3 regions of the Luteibacter sahnii genome follow, and region 2 is predicted to be linked to each of the others. Evidence: riboswitches for the same ligand, from Rfam matches in the RefSeq annotation. Region 2 holds a riboswitch; each other region holds the start of a gene.
What was found. Region 2 has a riboswitch for cobalamin ahead of PI246_RS15775 (TonB-dependent receptor domain-containing protein). Riboswitches for the same ligand answer to the same signal wherever they lie in the genome.
Positions count from the first base shown of each region.

Region 1: another riboswitch for cobalamin. It lies ahead of metE (5-methyltetrahydropteroyltriglutamate--homocysteine S-methyltransferase); the one in region 2 lies ahead of PI246_RS15775 (TonB-dependent receptor domain-containing protein).
Region 3: another riboswitch for cobalamin. It lies ahead of btuB (TonB-dependent vitamin B12 receptor); the one in region 2 lies ahead of PI246_RS15775 (TonB-dependent receptor domain-containing protein).

Region 1 covers NZ_JAQLOK010000002.1:883,303-889,375, reverse strand. The annotation lists gene metK (methionine adenosyltransferase) at 1-120, opposite strand, end outside; gene metE (5-methyltetrahydropteroyltriglutamate--homocysteine S-methyltransferase) at 441-2,789, opposite strand; cobalamin riboswitch at 2,948-3,166, opposite strand; gene PI246_RS09330 (glycosyltransferase) at 3,210-4,520, shown strand; gene PI246_RS09325 (aldo/keto reductase) at 4,487-5,467, opposite strand; gene PI246_RS09320 (membrane-bound PQQ-dependent dehydrogenase, glucose/quinate/shikimate family) at 5,608-6,073, shown strand, end outside.
Region 2 covers NZ_JAQLOK010000007.1:53,532-59,604, reverse strand. The annotation lists gene PI246_RS15780 (TonB-dependent receptor) at 17-3,043, opposite strand; cobalamin riboswitch at 3,267-3,506, shown strand; gene PI246_RS15775 (TonB-dependent receptor domain-containing protein) at 3,645-5,552, shown strand; gene PI246_RS15770 (efflux RND transporter permease subunit) at 5,682-6,073, shown strand, end outside.
Region 3 covers NZ_JAQLOK010000003.1:369,831-375,903, reverse strand. The annotation lists gene btuB (TonB-dependent vitamin B12 receptor) at 1-1,006, opposite strand, end outside; cobalamin riboswitch at 1,122-1,355, opposite strand; gene PI246_RS11925 (acyltransferase family protein) at 1,319-2,443, opposite strand; gene PI246_RS11920 (hypothetical protein) at 2,656-3,144, opposite strand; gene mgtA (magnesium-translocating P-type ATPase) at 3,243-5,867, opposite strand; gene PI246_RS11910 (hypothetical protein) at 6,023-6,073, opposite strand, start outside.

The sequences.
Region 1 (6,073 bases), on a different contig from region 2:
CACGCGAGCGCGGGGGTCCTGCGCCAGGATGGCATCGAGGACGGCGTCGGAGATCTGGTCGGCGATCTTGTCCGGATGGCCTTCGGAGACCGACTCGGAGGTGAAGAGGTAGTTGCTCATCGGGGGGATATATCCTTCTTTACGGATAAAGAGATAAATAGAGGCGCGCCATGATACACGCCCCGGCGCCGGTTTGCAGCGCCAAGGGTAGCGGGCGGGGGTGACGATTGCATGGAGGTTCAGGGGGGGGGAGTGGGGGCGGGCGGTGCGCGATGGAGACGGGGGGCGGGAAGTGGGGCGCAGGCCCGGCGTGCGGTTGAGGGAGCTGTCACGGGCGGGGTGGCCTTTCGCGAGAGCGGGCGGCGGCGTCTTTCGCGACGTTCGCCCACCGAGCCGCTCAGCCCAGGATCACCGTCACCTGCGCAACACCACCAGCCCCCTCAACCGAGCGCCGGATCTGCGCCCCCACTTCCCGCCCCCCACCCCCCAGCCATCACCCCACCACGCCCACCCGCTCCCTCCCGAGCCGCCCGCGCCACAGCCACCATCCCCGTCAGCGCCTCGGTCACCTCCGGCCAGCCGCGGGTCTTGAGGCCGCAGTCGGGGTTGATCCACAGCTGGTCCGGCCGCAGCACCTGGAGCGCACGGGCGACCAGGTCGGCCATCTCGGCCTGGGTCGGTACGCGCGGCGAATGGATGTCGTAGACGCCGGGGCCGATGCCGTTGGGGTAGCGGAAGCGGGTGAAGGCGTCGAGCAGTTCCATCCGCGAGCGGCTGGTCTCGATCGAGATCACGTCGGCGTCCATCGCGGCCACGGCGTCGATGATGTCGTTGAACTCCGAGTAGCACATGTGCGTATGCACCTGGGTGGCATCGCTCACGCCCCCGGCGGCGATGCGAAAGGCGTCGACGGCCCAGTCGAGGTAAGTCGCCCATGCGTCGCGGCGCAGCGGCAGGCCTTCGCGCAACGCCGGCTCGTCGATCTGGATGATGCCGATGCCGGCTTTTTCCAGGTCGTGCACCTCGTCGCGCAGGGCGAGCGCGATCTGCCGGCAGACGTCCGCGCGGGGCACGTCGTCGCGCACGAACGACCACTGCAACATCGTGACCGGGCCGGTGAGCATGCCTTTCATCGGCTTGTCGGTGAGCGATTGCGCGAAGGCCGACCACGCCACGGTCATCGGCGCGGGACGGGCGACATCGCCGTAGATGATCGGCGGCTTGACGCAGCGTGAGCCGTAGCTCTGCACCCAGCCCAGCGCGGTAAACGCGTAGCCGTCCAGCTGCTCGCCGAAGTATTCGACCATGTCGTTGCGCTCGGGCTCGCCGTGCACGAGCACGTCCAGCCCCACGGTTTCCTGGAAGCGAACGGCGTGGCGGATGGCGTCGCGCAGCAGGGCCGCATAGGCGGCGTCGTTGAGGTGGCCGGCGCGGTGGGCGGCGCGGGCGCTGCGCAGCGAGCGGGTTTGCGGAAACGAACCGATGGTGGTGGTGGGCAGGTCGGGCAAGCCGAAGCGCTCGCGCTGCACGGCCGAACGGTGGGCATAGGCCGAGCGACGCTGGGCGAATTGCGGCGTGAGGCCGCGCACGCGGGCCCGGACATCCGCGCGTACCACCTCGGGCGAGGCCTGCCGCGCGGCGAGGGTTTCGCGTTGCCGATCGAGGACGCGGATCGCGGTCGCGTCGCCGGTGCCGGCATCCGCGTAACACCGTAACTCGCCGATCTTCTGCCGCGCGAACGACAGCCACGATGCGATGTGCGACGGCAGCCGCGTTTCTTCCTCGGCGTCGAACGGCACATGCAGCAGCGAGCACGACGTGGACAACCACAGGCGATCCGCGGACACGCGTTCGAGCAGCCGGGCGACGCGTGGCTGGAGGATGCCGGGATCGCTCAGCCACACGTTGCGGCCGTCGATGATCCCGGCGGACAGCACGCGATCGGACGGCAGCGCGTCGAGCACGCGCTCAAGCTGTCCGGGTGCGCGGGCGAGGTCCACGTGCAGCCCCGCGACCGGCAATGCGCCGGCGAGGGCGAGGTTGTCGTCCAGCGCGCCGAAGTAGGTCGCCAACAGCACGCGCACGCGGCCCTGTGCGGCGATCGCGTCGTAGGTGCGGCGCAGCGCAGCGCGCGTGGCCTCGTCCAGGTCGAGCACCAGCACGGGCTCGTCCACCTGTACCCAGTCCGCGCCCGCGTCCGCCAACGCGTCGAGCAGGCCGAGCCAGGCGGGCAGCAGGGCGTCGAGGAGGTCGAGTGCCGCGCTGCCGTCCACCGTCTTGGCCAGGCGCAGGAAGCTCACCGGGCCCAGCAGCACCGGGCGGGCCCGGTGGCCGGCGTCCACCGCCTCGCGGAACTCCCCGACGAGCTTCCCGGGACGGGCGGCGAAGACCTGGCCGGCGACGAGTTCGGGGACGATGTAGTGGTAGTTGGTATCGAACCACTTGGTCATTTCCAGGGCATGCAGGTCGACGCCGCTGTCCTGGTGTCCGCGTGCCATGGCGAAGTAGGCCGCCAGCGGGTCGCGCGCCTGCAGGGTGCGGTAGCGATCGGGAATCGCGTCGACCGCGACGGCCGCGTCGAGCACGTGGTCGTACAACGAGAAGTCGTTCACGGGCACGCTGTCGGCGCCCGCGTCGCAGGCGAGCTTCCAGTGGCGCCGGCGCAGGCTGGCGGCGACCGCGAGCAGGTCGTCGGTGGTGGTGTCTCCCTTCCAGTGGCTCTCCAGCGCGCGCTTGAGTTCGCGGCGCCGGCCGATCCGGGGAAACCCGAGGTACGTAACGTGTGGCATGAGTGGACATCCTCTTCAGTGGCAAAGAGGAGGGAAGGGCGGCAAGCCGCGTGCCACCCGGCGCGAGCCCGGCGGCGTGGTGCTGACCGTCGACCTTCGCCCCCGCGGGCGAACCGGTGCCGCCCCGGCGGGAGCGGACCCAGGTCGGACGGAGAGACGTCGCTCCCCGGCTGGCGGCAGGTCTTCGGGCTCGTGGATGTGGCATCGTCGATGCCGCCTCGACCGTCGCTTCCCGAAAGCGCGGACGCTTTCAGTGCGTTTGACGGGCTCGTCTCCACATACCGCTGCGGGGCAGCGCCGGATTCCCACCGGCTTCCCTCTTAGCTTTATCTTTGTATTCGAATACGAAGATAAAGACCGCTGGCGACCCGGAAATTAGTCGTCCGCACGGCGGAAGTCAAATGCGCCACCATGGGGGGCATGAAGCCAGGCCATGTCGTGATCGCAACGGTGGGATCGCAGGGCGATCTCTTTCCCTTCCTTGCCGTGGGCCGGGAGCTCGTCCGCCGTGGCCACCAGGTGACGGTCGGCGCGCACGGCATGCACCAGCAGGCGGTGGCCGCCGCCGGGCTGGAGTTCATCAACGCCACGGGCATCGCCGAGCCCGATGACAAGGCAGCGTTCGCCGCGCGCGCTTTCCATCCCGTGCGGGGGCCACGCTTCGTCGTGCGCGACCTCGCCGCGGTCGACGTGGCGGCGAGCTACGCGGCGTTGGCGCCGGTCTGCGCCGGGGCAGACGCCATCGTCACCACCACGCTGGCATTCGCGGGTCAGATCCTCGGCGAGACCCGGCCATTGGCCTGGCTGTCGGCGGTGCTGTCGCCTTCGGTGTTCCTTTCCGCCGACGATCCGCCGGCGACCGGCGTGGCGTGGTTCGATCGCTACGTGCGCGCGTCGTCGCGCCGGGGGGCGTGGCTGCAACGCGCCGCACGCGTGGCGACGCGCTCGTGGACGGCGCCGGTGCGTGCGTTCCGCCAAGCGCTCGGCCTGCCGCTGGTGTCCGCGTGGGGCGATCCGTTCCATCGCGGCCAGCACGCGCCCGGCGGTGTGCTGGCGATGTATTCGCCGTTGCTTGGGGCATTGCCTGGCGATGCCCCGCCGCAGGCCCTGCTCACCGGCTGGTGCCGTTACGCACCGGACAGCGGGCGCCTCGACGAGGCGTTGCGCGCCTTCCTCGACGCGGGCACGCCACCGGTGGTGTTTACCCTCGGGTCGGCGGCCGTGCATGCGGGTGAGCTCTTTCTCCGCGAGAGCATCCAGGCCGCGCGGTCGCTGGGCACGCGCGCCGTCTTGCTCACCGGTTCCCCCGCGCTGCGCGAACGGCTGGGCCGATTGCCCGAGGGCATGCTCGCGGTCGACTACGCGCCTCACGGCGCGCTGTTCGAGCGCGGTGCCGCCGTGGTGCATCACGGCGGCATCGGCACCACGCACGAAGCCCTGCGTGCGGGCCGGCCGGCGCTGGTCGTGCCGCACGGCTTCGACCAGTTCGACAACGCCGAACGCGTGGCCCGCCTGGGCGTCGGTGCGTCGCTGCGCGCCGGGCGCTATCGGGCCGGCCGGGCGGCCGCGCTGCTCGGGCGACTCATCGACGACCGGCGTGTGGCGGGGCGCGCCGCCCAGGTCAGCGCGACGCTACGCGCCGAACAAGGCACTTCCCGTACGGCGGACATGATCGAAGACGCCATCGAGCGCCGTCGTCAATCGAACCCTTCCACCGGATGGGGCACGTAGGCGTTCTCCAGCGTCGCGATCTCCTCGTCGGTCAGCGCCAGGTCCAGCGCCGCGACCGCGTCATCGAGATGATGCGGCTTGGACGCGCCCACGATCGGCGCCGTTACACCCCGTCGCTGTGCGACCCAGGCCAGGGCCACCTGCGCGCGCGGCACGCCACGTGCGTCGGCCACGGCCTTCACCGCCTCGACGATGGCGCGGTCGGAGGCTTCCGTGGACCGGTAGAGCGTGCCGCCGAACACGTCGTTGTCCTGGCGGAAACTGGTTTGGTCCCAGTCGCGCGTGAGGCGGCCACGCGCGAGCGGGCTCCACGGGATCACCGCGATGCCCTGGTCGATGCAGAAGGGGATCATCTCGCGCTCTTCCTCGCGCTGAAGGAGGTTGTAGTGATCCTGCATGCTGACGAACCCGGTCCAACCGTGAAGGCGCGAGGTATATACCATCTTGGCGAATTGCCACGCGTGCATCGACGATGCGCCGAGGTAACGCGCCTTGCCTGACTTGACCACGTCGTGGAGCGCCTCGAGGGTTTCTTCGATCGGCGTCGCGGGGTCGAAACGGTGGATCTGCAGCAGGTCGACGTAATCGGTGCCCAGCCGCGACAGCGAATCGTCCACAGAATGGAAGATGGCCTTGCGCGACAGGCCGCCCTGGTTCGCGCCCTTGCCCCAGCGGAAGAAGGTCTTGGTCGCGATCACCACCTCGTCGCGGCGGGCGAAATCCTTCAGCGCCCGCCCGAGGATCTCCTCCGACGTGCCGTCGGAATACGCGTTGGCGGTGTCGAACGTGTTGATGCCCAGGTCCAGCGCCTTGCGGAGGAAGGGGCGGCTCTTCGCTTCGTCGAGCGTCCACGCGTGGTTGCCGCGTTCGGGCGCGCCGTAGGTCATGCAGCCCAGCACGAGCGGTGATATCTCCAGGCCCGTATTGCCGAGTCGGACGTATCGCATGGCATCGCTCCTTTCCAAAAATAAATGACGCCCATGGCATGGCGGCGTACACGGCGCCTATACCTGCCATGGCTATCGTTGGCAGCTTAGCGCGACCCGGCGCCACGTGCTGTGAGTCGCACGTCCTGCCGGAGAACACGATGTCGAGGATCATTCCATCACGCCGCCCACCGCGGATCACCGGAGCGGCGATCGCCTTGCTTGGCCTGGCGCTTGCCGCGGGCGGTGCGTGGCTCGTGGCCTTGGGCGGATCGTTCTACTACCTGGTCGCCGGTGCCGCCGTTTGCCTCACCGGTGTCCTGCTGTGGCGCGGATCGGGACGCGCGCTGTGGCTTTACGCGGTGACGCTGCTAGGTACCGTTGCGTGGGCGCTGTACGAGGTGGGCTTCAACGGCTGGTCGCTCGAGCCGCGCCTGTTCGTGCCGACGGTGCTCGGCATCTACCTGCTCATGCCGTGGGTACGGCGCCGCCTCACGCCGGAGCGCGCCGGCGCGATCGCGGTTGTTGTCGCGCTGCTGGCCTGCGTGGGCGTGGGCGTGGCGGGATTCATGCACCCGGTGGGCGTGCAGGGCGAAGCCGCCCAGCGCAACCTGCCCGACGGCGTGG
Region 2 (6,073 bases):
GGGCGGCCTGGGTCGATCAGAGCGAGAAGTCGTACCTCACGCCGAAGCGGAAATAACGCGGTGCCTGGAAGGCGATGGGACGGCGGTAATCCGGATTCGCCGCCGGCTGCCCGTTGGCGTCGACCGTATCCAGTTCGCCGGTATCGACCTGGCCGACGACGCGCTGCTTGCCGGCCACGTTGAACACCGCCGCCGTGAAGGCCAACGGCTGCTCCGCGCCCGCCCACATGGGACGGTATTCGGCGTTGAGATCGAGACTCCACGTCCACGGCAGGCGACCCCGCGAACCACGGGGTGCCGGGCGGAAGCCGCACTCGAAATACGACGCGCCGTACTGGATCGCATCGACCGGATCCTGGCCCAGGCAGTTCTTCGGCCGTCCCGTCGCCACCGCGAGGTTGCCGCCGATCAGCCATTCGGGCGTGGCCTGCCAGTAGCCGTATGCCTTCAACTGGTGCGTGCGGTCGTTGGGCAGCGGACCGTTCGAATACTGCATGATTTCCGGCGCGTCCCAATCCTGCGTCACCGACGGGTCGAGCTGGCCGATGTCGGACTTCAGCTGGCCCTCGGAGTTGCCGTAGCTGCGCGAGAAGGTGTAATCGACGCGACCGTACCATTGGTTGGCGAGCTGGTGTTCGAGGTAGAGCTCCAGCGAGTAGTACTTGCGCTTGAGGTCCGGGAACGCCACGCCCTCGGGCGAGGTGAAGTCTTCCTTGGTGAGGCGGAACGGCACCAGGGTGCCGTTGCCGTCCACGTCGACGTTGAAGGTGTTCGACTTGCCCGGATTGAACAGGTAGCAGCCGGGAATGGACGCGTTGGTGATGTCGATGCCGTTGCGCGCGGCGTATTTCTCGAACGGACGGCTGTCGCAGAAGTCGTCGATCGAGCTCTTCAGCTTGCGGTAGGTCGCCTTGGCGCCGAAGCTCCAGTCGGCACCCAGCGCCTTGTCGAAGCCCAGGATGTACTCGTCCTGGTAATACGCGTCGATGCCCACCGCGGCGATCGTCCTGGGATTGAGCGGCGTGCCGTCCTCGCCGTTGAGATACGCGCGCGTGCCGATCTGCTGCGCCCCGAGCGGTTCGCCGGTGTTCGGGTCCACGCCGGTAAAGGTGTAGTACTCCGAGTAGTAGGTCGACGCCGACGCACCGCGAATGGCCACGTTCGACGGAATCGCCAGGTGGTAACGACCGGCGTTGGCGTAGAGCTTGAACGTCGAATCGCCGAACACGTCCCACGTGACGCCCAGTCGCGGGGCGAGTTGGTGGCGCTGGGCCACGTAGGTCTGGCCGTCGCCGTTGATGTTCTTGAACTGCTCGTTGCGCAAGCCGATGGAGGCCATCCAGCGATCGGTGATCTGCCACTTGTCTTCGATGAACTGAGCTTCCTGCTCCACCTTCACGTTGGCGCCCGTCTGGAACAGGCGCTTCTGCGCGAAGTACTGCACGCCCGGCGGCACGACGATGCCTCGACTGGGGATCGCACCGGCGGCGGCGTAGATCCAGCGATAGCCGCCCTCGTAGACGTTGCCGGAGTAGGACTCGAGCGTCTGGTTGTCGACGCCAGCGCGCAGGTCGTGATCGCCGACGTGGTATTCGACGTCCAGGCGCCAGCCCTTGGTCTTGTCTTTCGCGCCCTGGCCGAGCACGGTGCCGTTGACCAGACCGCAGCCGACGATCTTCTCGCCCACCGGGATACCCTGGCGGTTGTCGAGGATCCATGGGCAGTTGGGCGAACCGGCGTAATCGAGGTTGCGCTGGTGCCGCGTGTTGCTGCGGCCATAGAGCGCGTTCACCGTGAGTTCGTCGGTGAGGTAGCCGGTGTACTTGCCGATGTAGACGTCGCCGCCCGGCGCGGAACCCGCGCCCGCGTCGAAGTTCTTGAGGTTGTCGGTGCCCAGGTACTGCGCACGCGTACCCGTGGCGTAGTCGTACGCGTAGACGCTGCGCTCGATGTTCGACTTGTCGCCCAGGCCCGTCACTTCGAGCAGGTGGTTGTCGGTGATGTTCCAGTCGATCTTGGCCAGCCACTTGGTGGCCTTGGATGCCTGGTGGGTGCGTTGCGCGGTGACGCTGTTGGACGTGCTGTTGAGGTTGGAGCGGGTGAAGTCGGAGGCGGCGAACAGGAACAGCTTGTCCTTGATCAGCGGGCCGCTGAGGTACCCGGTGTACTGCGTGTCGCCGGAGCGATTCTCCTCCCGGAACTGGTAGAGCTCGCCGTTGGTACGGTAGATGTTCTTCGGCTTCTGGCGCAGGCCCTTGGGCGTGACGTAAAGGCCGACGCCGGCCTTCCATTCGTTGCCGCCGCGCTTGGTCACGATGTTGATCACGCCGCCGGTGGAGCGGCCGTATTCGGCGCCGTAGCCGCCGGTGTAGATCTGCTGCTGGTCGATCGCATCGAACGGCAGGCTGGTGAAACCCAGGCCGGTCAGCGCGTTGGTGACCGAATAGCCGTTGATGTAGTACTGGTTTTCCGACGCCGACGAACCGCCGAACGAGGCCACGTTGCCATAGCGCGAATCGCCCGATACCACGCCCGGGGCAAGCAGCGCCGCGGCGGTGACGTCGCGGGCGAGGGGAATCTTCTGAAGTTGCTGCGAGGTGAGCACCGTACGCGAGTCGACGGACGAGACGTCGATCGCCGGCAGCGCGTTGCCGGTGACCTGCACGCCTTCGAGCGTCTGCGCCTGGGCGCTGCCGGCGGCCGCGCCCGCGAACGAGACGTCGATGCCGCCGCCGATGTTCACCTGCACGTTGTCGCGGCTCTCCACGACCTGGCCGCCGCGTTGCAGCGTCACCTTGTAGCGGCCGATCGGCAACGACGGCACGCGGTAGCGACCCTCGGCGTCCACGCCGGTATCGCGGGCGAAGCCGGTGTCGAGGTTTTCCAGGCGCACCGTGGCGCCCTCCGGTTGCGCGACGCGGCCGAAAACGACGCCGGACGCATTGGACTGGGCCATGACCGACCCGCTGGCGAAGCACAGGGCCAGCGCGAGGCACAGGGTGGAGCGACGCGGCGCGCGGCCGCCGGAATGGCACATCTGCATGGTGTGGTGTCTCCCCGAATTGAACCGCCAAAGGGCCCGTCCGCGGCTCGGCCGGGCCCAACGTTCAAACGCGATGTCGCCACGCCCGACCGGATCCCCCGGGTCGACCGCCCCCTGTCGGCGCAAGAACTTGCGCCCGGCGACATCGATGACCAACTACCCGCAAAAGATTGCGAATGTCAAGCGATCGTTAGAAATTCGTGACTTGGCGCCCGTCCGTGGCTAAAGTGGCGCCCGTTCGGGTGTCCCGGCCGGCGTTCGGCCGACGGGATGAAACGGGAAGCCGGTGCGCCGCCAATGCGGCAAGGCCGGCACTGCCCCCGCAACGGTATGCGCCGCGAGGTCCCCTGGGTCCTCCGCCGCCGGCCGACGCCACTGTCCTTGAGGATGGGAAGGTGCCGGCGGCGAGCCATCGTCGATGGCCGGCGCGAGTCCGGAGACCGGCCCGCGCGAACGTCCGCCTGAGAAGCCTCTCAGATGCGGCCGTTTTCTTATTCGGACGATTCGCGGCGGGCGGATCCGGACCGCCCGCGGCCCCGGTCGTGCGCGTCGTTCGTCTTCCCGTCGCGACGTCCATCGCAGCGTGACGAGGACCCGTTTCATGAAGAAGACCCTGCTCGCGACGGCCCTGCTGTCGTCCATCGCCTCCGCGCACGCGGCCGACGGCGTCGCCGGCGACCGGCTCGATCCGGTCGTGGTGACCGCCAATCGCGCGCCCACCCCGCTCGACGAGGTGCTCGCCCCGGTGACCGTGATCTCGCGCGAGGACATCGACCGCCTGCAACCGACCAGCGTCCAGGACCTGCTCACCGGCCTGCCCGGCGTGGTCATGGCGAACACGGGCGGTATCGGCCAGCAGACGTCGCTCTTCATGCGCGGCACCAACAGCGCGCACACCCTGGTGCTGGTCGACGGCGTCCGTGTGGGCACCGTCGGCGCCGGCCTGCCCGCCTACGAACAGCTCCCGGTGGAACAGATCGACCACATCGAAATCGTGCGTGGCCCGCGCTCGAGCCTCTACGGCTCGGATGCGATCGGCGGCGTGATCCAGATCTTCACCCGTCACGGCGAGGCGGGGCAGCCGCCGGCACCGACCGTGTCGGTCGGCACGGGTAGCCACGGATACACCCAGGGCCAGGTCGGCGTCTCCGGGGGCACCACGCACGGCTGGTACAACGCCAGCCTCGGCGGCCAGTACACGGCCGGCATCAACGCGTGCCGCATCGGCGCGGCGCAGGGGTCCAAGGGCTGCTTCACCGACGAACCGGACGACGACGCCTACCGCACCTATAACGGCGCGCTGGCCGGCGGCTATCGCTGGGACGACGGCACGGAACTGACCGGCACCTGGATGCGCAGCAAGGGCACCATCGAATACGACGGCGATTTCCAGAACCTCACCCGGCGGTCGCAACAGGTGGCCGGTGCGAAGCTCGGCGTCGACGTGATGGCCGGCTGGCGCATGTCGCTGGCCCTGGGCCAGAACCAGGACCGGGCCGACAATTACCTCAACGGCCTGGGCAAGACGGTGCGCGATCCGGTGACGTTCGCGCCGATCGTCACCGACCCGGACAGGTATCGCGTCGGTTACCTCTACTCGCGGCGCAATCAGGCCTCGTGGCAGAACGACGTCGCGCTCGCCCCGGGCCAGACCCTCAGCGCCGGCGTCGACCTGCAGCAGGAGCGCCTGCGCAGCGACACCGATTACCTGAAGGACCGGCGTGACAACACGGGCGTGTTCGCACTCTACCAGGGCGTGTTCGGCCCGCATGAGATCCAGCTGTCGGCCCGCCACGACCACAACGACCAGTTCGGCAACCACACCACCGGCTCCGCCGCCTATGGGTTTGCGTTCGGCCAGGGCCTGAAGGTCACGGCCTCGTACGGCAGCGCCTTCCACGCGCCGACCTTCAACGACGAGTATTACCCCTATGGCGCACCGGTCGATCTCAAGCCGGAAACCTCGCGCACCGCGGAGATCGGCCTGTCGGCCCACCAGGGGATATGGCACTGGGCGGTCAACGCGTACCAGACCAAGGTCGACGACCTGATCGCGTTCGATGCCGCGTTCCTGCCGGTCAACGTCAGCCAGGCACGCATCCGCGGCCTCGAAGGCCAGGTCGGCGCGGACGTGGACGGCTGGCACCTGCGCGGCTACGCGACCCTGCAGCAGCCGAAGAACCGCGACGCCGGCGTGCAACACGACAACCTGCTGGCCCGTCGCCCCGAGCGGACCGCCCGCGTGGACATCGACAAGGACCTGGGGGCGTTCACCCTCGGCGGTTCGGTCTACGCGGCAGGCTACAGCTACGACGACGCGGCCAACACGACGCGCCTGGGCGGCTACGCCACCGCCGACCTGCGTGGCACCTGGCACCTGGACAGCGCCTGGAGCGTGCAGGGCCGCGTCGCCAACCTCGCCGACAAGCGCTACGAGACCGCCGCCTACTACAACCAGCTTGGCCGCACCTACTACCTGACCGTCCGCTTCACCCCCACGGCCAGGTAGTCCCCGCGCGACGGGTCAGCCCCCTGCCTTCCGGCAGGGGCCTGACCATAGGCACACGCGGGACGAGGGCGCCGGAGGGCATAAAATCCCCCGACGCGGGGACGGTTCCCCGCGATCACAGGGAGTCACGTGAACCTCTTCGCCCCCTTCATCCGCCGGCCGATCGGCACCTCGCTGCTGGCAGCGGGGCTGCTGCTGGCCGGCGCGCTGGCCTATCGCCTGCTCGGCGTGGCCGCGCTGCCGTCGATCGACGTGCCGGCCGTGGCGGTGTTCGCGCAGTTGCCGGGCGCCAACGCGCAGACGATGGCGTCCACGGTCATCGCCCCCCTGGAACGCCACCTCGGGCGCATCCCCGGCGTGGACCAGATGTACTCCAGCAGCAACGATTCCAGCGGCTTCGTGCGCGTGCGATTCAGCATGGACCGCAACACCGACGCCGCCGCCCGCGACGTGCAGGCCGCCATCAACGCCTCGTTGGCCGATCTGCCACCGATGCCGGCGCCGCCGCAATACTTCAAGTT
Region 3 (6,073 bases), on a different contig from region 2:
CGGTGGTCAGGCCATAGGCACCGCCGACGTGACCCAGGTCGGCCTGCAGCGAGGCGAGGTCGCGATGCGTGTTGAACGTATCGGCGTAGACGCTGTTTTCGTCGTCGGTGGAGAGATCGGCGCTGCGACCGACGTTGAGCGTGACCAGCGCGTCGCCCGACGGGCGGTAGCGGACGCGGCCGCCGACAGCCTGCGTGGCGGACGCGGCGAAGTTACTGCTGGTACCGTCGTAGTGATTGCGGCCTTCGCTGCGCATGGCGCTCGCGTCGGCGTCCCACTGCTCGTCGAAGCGCCAGCCCCCCTTGAGCGAGAGCGCGTTGTTCCGATAACCGTCGCGGTCCGGTTCGTAGGTGTAGCACCCGCCGCCGCCCGGGCTGGGCTTGCCCCGGCACGCATTGATGCCGTCGGTCTGGTCGTGCGTGGCTTCCACCGCGTACCAGCCCTGCTTGCCGCTGCCGGCGAAGCCCGCCGACCCACGCAGGGTGGACCAGCTGCCGACGCCCAGCGAAAAGCTGGGCACGAAGGCGCCCTGCGGCCGGCGGGTGAAGATCTGGATGACACCGCCCAGGGCTTCGGAGCCGTAAAGGCTCGAGTACGGACCCCTTACGATTTCGATCCGTTCGATCTGGTCGACCGGAATATCCTGGAACGCGGCGGTGCCGGAGGTGACCGACCCGATCCGCACGCCGTCCACCAGCACCAGCACGTGGTCCGCGTCGGTGCCGCGCATGAACACGGAGGTCGACTTGCCCGGTCCGCCGTTGTTGGCGATGGACACGCCCGGCACGCCGCGCAGCAACTCCGCGAGGGAGCTGGGCTGCAAGCGCTCGATGTCGGCGCGATCGATGACGGTGGACGCGGCCAGCACCTGCGAGGCGGCCTGTTCGGTGCGCGAGGCGGTGACGACGACCTGGTCGAGGTCGGTGGACACCTCGTCGGCCTGGGCAAGGGCAGGCAAGACGAAAGCCGTCGCGACGGCGAGCGCGAGGCGGGACGAACGGAACATCGTGGTGTCACTCCCTACGAGCCGCGCCAACCCGCGCGGCATGGATGCGTGGGACGGACGCAGGGAGACGGGGAGCGCCGACGATGGACGGCCACCCTCGACAGGCCCTCCGCCAGTCCGGTGTCGCCTCGAGGCCGGTCTCCGGGCTTGCGGGCATGGGACGTGCGTCCCATCGGACCGGCGCCTTCCCATGCCAGGGGCACAGTGGCGTAGAGCCGGTCGTTCACTCGCTTACCGTTGCGGGGGCAGCTCCGGAATGGCGCGGCGCGAGAGCGCCCGCGCGTCACCGGATTCCCGTTTCAATCGCCGTCGTCAGACGTCGGCGATCACCTTGGGCCCGGGCAGTGTAGCCGAACCACGCGCGTGCCGGTCGCGCCAGCGCAGGCAGGGGCGCTCGACCGTGTAGTGCAGCAGGGCGCCGCAGGCCAGCGTGGTGGCGGCGAACACGGCAAAACGGAGGAAACGATGCGCCGCCAGGTGGTCGCCAAGGGCGGCCGCGGTCAGAGCAAACGCCCCCTTGTGACTCAGGTAGAGACTGTAGGACGCGCGGGCGAGCCAGCCCACCCCCGGCAGGCGAACGGCGACCGGGCCGCGTGTCGCGCTGCATGCGGCGACGAAGGCGGCCATGGCGGTCGCCAGCAACGGGTATCCGAGCACGCAAGACCAGAACGCCGTGCGCCGCCCCGTGAACACGGCCAGGGAAAGGATGAGCAGCACACCGGCGAGCGTCAGCAGACGGCCCTGCCGCGCGTGCAAGCCAGCCATCCACGCGGGTCGGTACACCGCGCAGGCCGCGAGCGAGACACCGGCGACCAGGCCGTCCAATCGCGCGTAAGTGGGGTAGTAGAGGTAGCGCAGGTAGGATGGCCCCTCCGGGTCGGCATGGGCGACCTGCGTCTGCCATAGCCACGCGCGCAGGATCACGCCACCGACCACGACCAGCCCCAGAACGGCCAGCCCCCGGAGCAACGACGGCCGCCTGGCCAGGGCCAGGGCGAGGAACGGAAACACCAGGTAGAAGTGTTCCTCCACGCACAACGACCACACATGCGAAAACGCCGAACGCTCCGGTGCGTCGAACAGCAGGTTGAAGGTGAAGGTCGGAAACTGCCACCACGGCTGCATCAAGGGCGTTTCGCGCCAGGCAGGCCAGCACAGGTACAAGACCAGCACCACGGCGAACGCGGGCAGGATGCGAAAGGCGCGCCGCCGATAGAATTCGGCCAGGTCGACCGTGCCGTTTGCGGCGACCGACGCCAGCACCTGGCGGCCGATGAGGTAACCGCTTAGCACGAAGAACAGGTCGACACCCATCCAGCCTGACGTTTCGAGCAGGCCGAAGCCGTCGCCCAGGCCGCCGAGCAGGTAGCTATGGAACAGCATCACCCAGACGATTGCGATGGCGCGCAGGGTATCCAGTCCGGGTTGGCGGCTCATCGGTCGTGTTTTCCCCGTGCGATACGACAGTGCCTGCGGCGACACGAACGATAGGCGTCGCACCGGCCGGCGGCATGGAGCGATTCGGGCCATTCACGGGCAAGCCGCAACGGGGCCGATCGCTTGAGAGGCCATTGTGGAAAAAAGTACGGCCCGTCGCACCGGGTAATGCGGCGGGCCGTGCGTTCACGGCGTTGAAGCGTTGCGATGGATCAGAGGCAGGTGGCCAGGCCGTCGTAGATCGAGGCCCGCGACATCGGGAGCTTGGCTTCGAGCGGGTTTTCGCCCTCGATCAGCTGGAAGAACTGCTCCGCCGGGGTGTCCTTGGCCAGGGGCAGCCGGCACTTATAGAGACGGGCGTTCACCTGCACGGCACCGGACTTCGGATTGACGCCCGCGTAGCTGCCGGCGAAGGTCCACAGGCACTGCTTGACGGTGCCCTTGGTGGCGTCGACCGAGCAACGCAACTGCATCGGACGCAGGTTGCCATAGTCCCCCTCGCAGAAGGTGTCGCCACAGACCTTGTCGAACGCGCGACCGAGCGCGGCCTCGGCGTCGTAGAAGCGCTGGAAACTGTTTTCGGAGGCAGGCCAGTCGACCAGGTCGACGTAGCGAGCCGGGGCCGGCGGCGGCGTGGTGGACTGGGCGAACGCCGCGGCGGGGAGAACGAACAGGACGGCGGCGAGGGTGGTTCGGATCATCGGGTGGCTCCGTGGTGAAGGGAGCCGGTATTTCAGCGGTACGGGCGCGGCGGGTCTGTCCCGCCGCGCCTGTCCGCGCGTGTAGTCGCCGGCCTGCGTTAAAGCCAGTGTCCGTAACGGCGGATGTAGATCGTCTTCACCAACTGCGTCAGCACGCAGTACGAGACCAGCGTGACCGCCAGCCAGGCGAAGTAGATGCCCGGCAACGGCTGCATCCCGATGTGCGCACCAAGCGACGAGAACGGGATCAACATGCCCACCACCATGATCGTGCCGGTCAGCGCCAGCACCGGTGCCGACGCCACGCTGCGCAGGAACGGAATGCGCCGCGTGCGGATCATGTGCACCACGAGCGTCTGCGACAGCAGGCCTTCGATGAACCAGCCTGACTGGAACAGCGACTGGTGTGCGGCATCGTTCGCACCGAACACATGCCACATCAACCAGAAGGTGGTGATGTCGAACACCGAGCTGACCGGGCCGATCCAGACCATGAAGCGACCGATGTCCCCGGCATCCCACTTGCGCGGCCTGCGCAGGTACTCCTCGTCCATGCGATCGAACGGAATCGACAGCTGTGAGAGGTCGTAGAGCAGGTTCTGCACCAGGATCTGCAACGGCAGCATGGGCACGAACGGCAGGAAGGCACTGGCCACGAGCACGCTGAACACGTTGCCGAAGTTAGAACTGGCCGTCATCTTGATGTACTTCATGATGTTGCCGAAGGTGACGCGGCCCTCGACCACGCCCTCCTCCAGCACCATCAGGTTTTTTTCAAGCAGGATGATGTCGGCCGACTCCTTGGCGATGTCGGTGGCGGTATCGACCGAGATGCCCACGTCGGCGTCGCGCAGCGCCGGCGCATCGTTGATGCCGTCGCCGAGGAAGCCCACGGTATGACCACGCCGTTGCAGGGCCTTGACCACGCGCGCCTTCTGCACGGGAGACATCTTCGCGAAGACGGTGGTGTGCTCCACCATGGCATCGAGCGCCTCGTCGTCGAGCTTTTCGATGTCGCGCCCCTGCACCGTGCCCAGCACGTCCAGCCCCACCTCGGTGCAGATCTTGCGCGTCACCGCCTCGTTGTCGCCGGTGATCACCTTCACCGCCACCCCGTGGTGGTTGAGCGCGCGGATCGCGGTAGCGGCGGAATCCTTCGGCGGATCGAGGAACGCCAGGCAACCCACCGCCGTCAGGCCCGACTCATCGGCCACGCCATAGGCACGGTCGGCGATGGGGTCGCGGCGCACGGCCACCACGAGAACGCGCAGGCCGTCTTCGTTGAGGCGGCTGGTCATCGCGCGGATCTCACGCCGCTTTTCGTCCGTCATCGGCTCCACGACGTCGCCGGTGCGGGCTTCGGTGCAGATCGCGAGCATCTCTTCGACCGCACCCTTGCACACCAGCAACTGCTCGTCGCGGCCATCGGTCACCACCACCGACATGCGCCGGCGCTGGAAGTCGAACGGGATCTCGTCGACGATGCGGAAGCGGCTCGCGACCGGCTCGAGATCGCGGTGGGTGAGCACCGCCTTGTCCATCAGGTTGCGCAGGCCGGTCTGGAAACGGCTGTTGAGATAGCCCCACTCCAGGGCTTCGTCCGAGTCTTCGCCGGCGAGGTCCACGTGGCGCTCGAGCACGATCTTGTCGAGCGTGAGCGTGCCCGTCTTGTCGGTGCAGAGCACGTCCATCGCGCCGAAGTTCTGGATCGCGTTCAGGCGTTTGACCACCACCTTGCGCTTGGACATGGCGATGGCGCCCTTGCCCAGGTTGGCGGTGACGATCAGCGGCAGCATCTCGGGCGTGAGGCCCACGGCCACCGACAGGCTGAACATGAACGCCTCGAGCCAGTCGTGCTTGTCGAAGCCGTTGATCAGGAACACCACCGGCACCATCACCGCCATGAAGCGGATCAACAGCCAGCTGACCGACGAGATGCCGCGGTCGAAGCTGGTCTGCACGCGTTCGCCGGAGAGCGTGCGCGCCAGCGAGCCGAGGTAGGTCCGCGCACCGGTCGCCAGTACCACCGCGGTGGCCGTGCCGGAGACGACGTTGGTGCCCATGTAACAGATCGTGGGCAGGTCGAGCGGGCTGCCGCTCTCGTCGCCCGAATGACCGTGCGGCACGGATTTCTCCACCGGGATCGACTCGCCGGTGAGGATCGCCTGGCTGATGAAGAGGTCTTTCGCGGCCAGCAGGCGAAGGTCGGCCGGGATCATGTCGCCGGCGCCCAGGTGCACGATGTCGCCCACGACGAGCTCTTCCACCGGCACTTCGATGCGCTCGGCGTGGCCGTCCTCGGCGCGGCGCGTCACCGTCGCGGTGTTGCGCACCATGGCCTTGAGCTTTTCGGCCGCCTTCGACGAGCGGTATTCCTGAGTGAACGACAGCAGCACGCTGATGCCGACCATCACCGCGATGATGATCGGGCCGGTCAGGTCATCCGGTTCGGTGACCAGTTGCACCACCGCCAGCACCAGCAGCACGATGATGAAAGGGTTCTTGAACGCACGCAGGAGTTGCAACGACCAGTGCGGCGGCTTCTCGTGCCCGACCTCGTTGATGCCGTCGCGGTCGAGCCGCTCGACGATCGCGGCTTCGTCAAGGCCGTCCGGCCGGGCCTCGAGCGCGCGCAGGAGTTCGTCCGCGGGGCGAAACGCGTCGGCGGCGACATTGGCGAAGGACTTGGCGGCGACGGCCGCCGGCGAGGGGTGCTTTTTCATGGCTCGCTGCCTTTCCGGACGACGACTCCGGTCGGGCGCGAACCGGCCTCAGCGAGGGACTGAAGGCAGGCGCGCCGGCGCGGGGCCGACGGACGGTGTTCCGGTAAACGTGACGACGCGCGGCGCGGGCCGCGTCGTCGTGTCTATGTCGCTGTTCATGGCTGCGGCAGTTTGCCGTCGACCGGTTTCGATGAGCTTTCAGCCAG